DNA from 2 places in the Kitasatospora sp. NPDC002965 genome. Region 1 is predicted to be linked to the other one. Evidence: riboswitches for the same ligand, from Rfam matches in the RefSeq annotation. Region 1 holds a riboswitch; the other holds the start of a gene.
The links. Region 1 has a riboswitch for glycine ahead of gcvT (glycine cleavage system aminomethyltransferase GcvT). Riboswitches for the same ligand answer to the same signal wherever they lie in the genome.

Region 1 (2,382 bases):
CCGACCGTGGAGACGCCGTCCTCGGCGACGGTCAGCCACTCGTGCTCCTTGGTGTACTGCAGGTGCTGGGGGTTGCTCATGACGTCATTCTCCAGGATGGGAAGCGGGTACGACGAAGCGGCCCGGTGGGCGGGCATGCCTCGGGAAGGGGAAGGGGTCAGCGGGCGCGCTTGTAGAACGGCAGCGCCACGACCTGGACGGGCTCGTGCTTGCCGCGCACGTCCACCGCGACGGTGGTGCCGGGGGCGGCGTGCGCCGCGTCCACGTAGGCGATCGCGATCGGCTTGCCCAGGGTGGGGGAGGGGGCGCCGGAGGTGATCCGGCCGATCGGCTCGCCGTCGGCGGAGACCACGCTGTACTCGGCGCGCGGGACGCGCTTGCCCTCGGAGACCAGGCCGACCAGCACCCGCGGCGGGTTGGCCTCGGCCGCGGCGGCGGCCTTCTCCAGTGCCTTGCGGCCGATGAACGCGCCCTCGTTGGTGGTCTTGTCGAAGCGGACGACCCGGCCCAGGCCGGCGTCGAACGGGGTCAGCTCGGTGGACAGCTCGTGGCCGTACAGCGGCATGCCGGCCTCCAGGCGCAGCGTGTCGCGGCAGGAGAGACCGCACGGGACCAGGCCGCGGTCGGCGCCGGCCGCGGTCAGCGACTGCCAGATCTGCTCGGCGTCGCCCGGGTGGCAGAAGATCTCGAAGCCGTCCTCACCGGTGTAGCCGGTGCGGGCGAGCAGCACGTCGCGGCCGGCCACCTGGGCCGGGAGGATCGCGTAGTACTTCAGGCCGGGCAGGTCGGCGTCGGTGGTGTCGGCCAGGATGCCGGTGGCCTCCGGGCCCTGCACGGCGATCAGCGCGTAGGTGTCGCGGTCGTCGGTGACGACGGCGTCGAAGCCCTTGGCGCGGGCGATCAGCTCGTCCAGCACCAGCTGGGCGTTGGAGGCGTTGGCGACGACCAGGAACGCGTCCTCGCGCAGGCGGTAGACGATCAGGTCGTCCAGGATGCCGCCGTCCTCGGCACAGATCATGGTGTAGCGGGCGCGCAGCACGCCGAGCGCGGAGACGAAGCCGACCAGCGCGTGGTCCAGCATCTCGCCGGCCTGCGGGCCGGTGACGGTGATCTCGCCCATGTGGGAGAGGTCGAAGAGGCCGGCCCTGGTGCGGACGGCGAGGTGTTCCTCGCGCTCGCTCCCGTAGCGCAGCGGCATGTCCCAGCCGGCGAAGTCGGTCATGGTCGCGCCGAGGGCGCGGTGCAGCGCGTCGAGCGCGGTCAGGCGGAGGGACGACATGGCCAGGAACTCCTCGGTCGGGGCACTCAGGGGTGCACGCGCCGGAGCCGGCCCTGCTCGGGACCGACCCTGCGCGCGGGCATGCGGCGGCTGGGCCTCCCCATCTGTCGTCGAACCTGAGAGCTTCACCGCGCGCTGTCCTACGGGAACAGCATGGCGGCTTGCACCGTGGGTGGGCGTACGGCAGGGCCGTGCGCCGCTTTCCAGATGTGCCTAACCCGTGCGGTAGGGGTGCCTGAGAGATTCCGGGGAGGACTTGCTCCTTCGGCGCCGGCTGTGCCACCAGACGGGGCACTCCGGACTCTCCCGCGCGGGTTCGAGCGGCCGGTATGGAGTTAGGGGCCTCGGTGGGAATACACCCGAGACGCGGACATCATGGCACGTCCGCCCGGATGAGGGGAGAGGGGGAGGGGCCGGGCCGGGGGATCCGGCCACCGGGGAGCCCGGCGCCGGGGCGCTCCGGAGCAGGGCCGGGGCGGTGCCCGCTAGGCTGCGGGCGTCGGCGAGCGGAGGGCGGTACAGCGGCGCATGGGGAACCCGGTGGAGCAGCAGCAGGGGTGGGGCGGCCAGGAGCCGGTGCCGCCGGGCGGCGGATGGCCGGCCAACGAGCTGGAGCAGGTGCTCACCGCCGCGCTCGGTGATCCGGGGGCGACCCCCCGGGTGATCGAGGTGCTGGCCCGCAGCCAGGTGTGGATCCCGCTGCCGGCCGGCGGCGACCCGCAGGGGCAGTCGCTGGACCTCCCGGTCGTCGAGCTGGCCGGCGACCCGTACGTGCCGGTGTTCTCCTCGCAGGAGGTGTTCGTCCAGCAGGCGCCGGGGATGGCCTTCGCGGTCGCGCCGATGTGGGAGTTCGCCCGGGGCCTGCCGCTGGGCGTGGGGGTCGCGGTCAACCCGGAGGCGGCGGTGGGCATCCCGGTGCCGCCGGAGGGCGTGGCCGAACTGCGCCGCGGGCCGCGCGAGGACCGCTGGGAGGCCGGGGACGCGCCGTCCGGCGGCCGGGTGGCGCTGCGCGAGCCGGTGCCGGGCGAGGACCCGGAGCCGTTCCTGGCCGCCTGCCGGAACGAGCTGTTCGCCCTGCCGGGGGTGTTGACCGCACGGCGGGC
Region 2 (2,382 bases), on a different contig from region 1:
CGCCCGGGGACTTGAGCAGGGTGAGCGCCAGCAGGTCGGCGGCGACGGCGACGATCGCGCCGAGGCCGTGGGCCTGCTCGATCAGGGGGGTGAGGTCGCGGACGACACCGGTGGCGCCGGGGTACTGGAGCAGCACGCCGAAGACGCCGCGCTCGGCGATCTCGGCCGGGATGCCCTCGGACAGGTCGGCGACGACGACCTCGACGCCGGTCGGCACGGCACGGGTGTTGATGACCGCGGTGGTCTGCGGAAGCGTCTCGGCGTCGACCAGGAAGACACCGCCCTTGACCTTGGTGACGCGGCGGGCGAGCGCCATCGCCTCGGCGGCCGCGGTGCCCTCGTCCAGCAGGGAGGAACCGGAGGTGGGCAGGCCGGTCAGGTCGGAGACGATGGTCTGGAAGTTGAGCAGCGCCTCCAGCCGGCCCTGCGAGATCTCCGGCTGGTACGGGGTGTAGGCGGTGTACCAGGCCGGGTTCTCCAGCACGTTGCGCAGGATCACCGGCGGCGTGAAGGTGCCGTAGTAGCCCAGGCCGATCATCGGCTGGAGCACCTGGTTGCGGTCGGCCAGTTCGCGCAGCTCGGCGAGGACCTGCGCCTCGCTGCGGCCTGCGGGCAGGTCGAGCGCGGTGATGGAGCGGATCGCCTCGGGGACGGCGGCCGTGGCCAGCTCGTCCAGCGAGCCGTACCCGACCTGGGCCAGCATCTTCTCCTGCGCTGCGGCGTCGGGGCCGATGTGGCGGTTCTCGAAGGGGCTGGCCTGTTCGAGCTCGGTGAGGGTCGCGGGGGTGGTGGGGCGTCCCGAGTTCGGCTGGGCGTTCATGGTGGTCGAGGCCTCCTGGTCACGGACCGGCGGGGGTGCGCACGCCGGACGGCTTCGCCGCTGCGGAGAACAGCGGAGCGGCCTGGGCGGACGAACCCGACAGGCCTCCCCCTCTGTCATCGGGACCTGAGAGCTTCACCCGCGCGGGGGCACGGTGGGCGCCCCGCCGGCTTGCACCGTCGGTGAGGGTGGGGTCCGACGGCTCCCTCGCCGACGGTCCTGCCCTGCTTTCCAGAGTGACCTAGCCCACACGGTACGGATGCCTGAGAGATTCCGGGGAGGAGTTGCTCCTTCGGCGCCCCGACCAGCGGTTTCGACTGTCGGGGACTCTCCCGAGCGGGCTCGGCGGTCGCGCCCAGGGTACCAGCGGGAGGCCGCCCGATCACGGGTGCGTCAGGTCACTCGGCCCGTTGGGCCGTGACCCGGACGGACGACGGCCCGGCCCGTCCGGCCCCGTCCCGGTCGCGGACGTCCGGTTCATGGCTTTTGGTGTGAAGTGGCGGACAGGACGGGCGGGCCGGCCGCCGTCCTGCGGGAGCCGCAGGACGAGCGCACTGGAGGAAAGAGTGCAGACCGATATCGACCCCCGGGACCTCATCGGCCACAAGGCGGTCGACCGCAACGGAGACAAGATCGGCACCGTCGACGAGGTGTACCTGGACGACGCGACCGGCCGGCCCGAGTGGGCCGCCGTCCGGACCGGCATCTTCGGCCGGGACGCCTTCGTCCCCCTGACCACGAGCGAGTTCTCCGGCGACGAGCTGCGGGTGCCGTACGACAAGTCGCTGGTGAAGGAGTCGCCGGACTTCGGCGTGGGCCAGCACCTGTCGCCGGCGCAGGAGCTCCAGCTCTACCGCTACTACGGGCTGGACACGACGCTGGACGGGCAGCCGTCGGCGGGCGACGGCCCCGGCTCGGGTTCCGAGCCGGCCGACCTCGACTTCGGCACGACGGCGTCGAACGGCACCCCTGCCGACACGCCCTCGTCGAACGGCACCCCCGGCACCACCGCCTCGAACGGCACGCCCCTCGCGGGCGTCGCCGGAACGGCGGGCGCCGCAGCGGCCGCGCGGAGCCAGTCGGCCACGCCGTCCGCCGCCGCCCCGGCCAAGTCGCTCACCTTCCACACGGCCGCCGCCGCGGCCACCACCACTCCGGCAGCCGGTTCCGGCAAGCCGGCCGACCCCGTCACGGAGGCCAACGTGCGGACCCTCGCCACCCCCACGCCCGCGGCGGCGCCGCCGGCTTCCGCCGCGGCGACCGCCCCGGCCGCCGAGCCGCGCCCGCAGTCCGCGCAGCCCGCCCCGGCCAACGGCACCCCGCCGGCGGCCTCGCAACCCTCGCCCGCGCAGGCCACGCCGTCCGCCACCGGCACCTCGCGCTCCGCCGACGGTGCGGTCGCGTCCACGCCCGGCGGCCCGGTGGAGATCACCTGCCGCGAGGAGCGGCTGGACGTCACGACCGAGTGGCACGTCGTGGGCACGGCCAAGCTGCGCAAGTACGTGACCAGCGAGCCGGTCGAGCGCCGGGTCCCGGTGGTCCGCGAACGGGTCCGGGTCGAG

Region 2: it holds a riboswitch for glycine, as region 1 does, so the genes downstream of both, gcvP (aminomethyl-transferring glycine dehydrogenase) here and gcvT (glycine cleavage system aminomethyltransferase GcvT) in region 1, are expected to answer to the same signal.

What each region holds. Positions count from the first base shown of each region.
Region 1 covers NZ_JBEXNT010000053.1:3,389-5,770, forward strand. The annotation lists gene gcvH (glycine cleavage system protein GcvH) at 1-80, opposite strand, end outside; gene gcvT (glycine cleavage system aminomethyltransferase GcvT) at 158-1,279, opposite strand; glycine riboswitch at 1,493-1,598, opposite strand; gene ABZY91_RS21095 (enhanced serine sensitivity protein SseB) at 1,808-2,382, shown strand, end outside.
Region 2 covers NZ_JBEXNT010000082.1:25,608-27,989, forward strand. The annotation lists gene gcvP (aminomethyl-transferring glycine dehydrogenase) at 1-820, opposite strand, end outside; glycine riboswitch at 1,062-1,165, opposite strand; gene ABZY91_RS27165 (DUF2382 domain-containing protein) at 1,387-2,382, shown strand, end outside.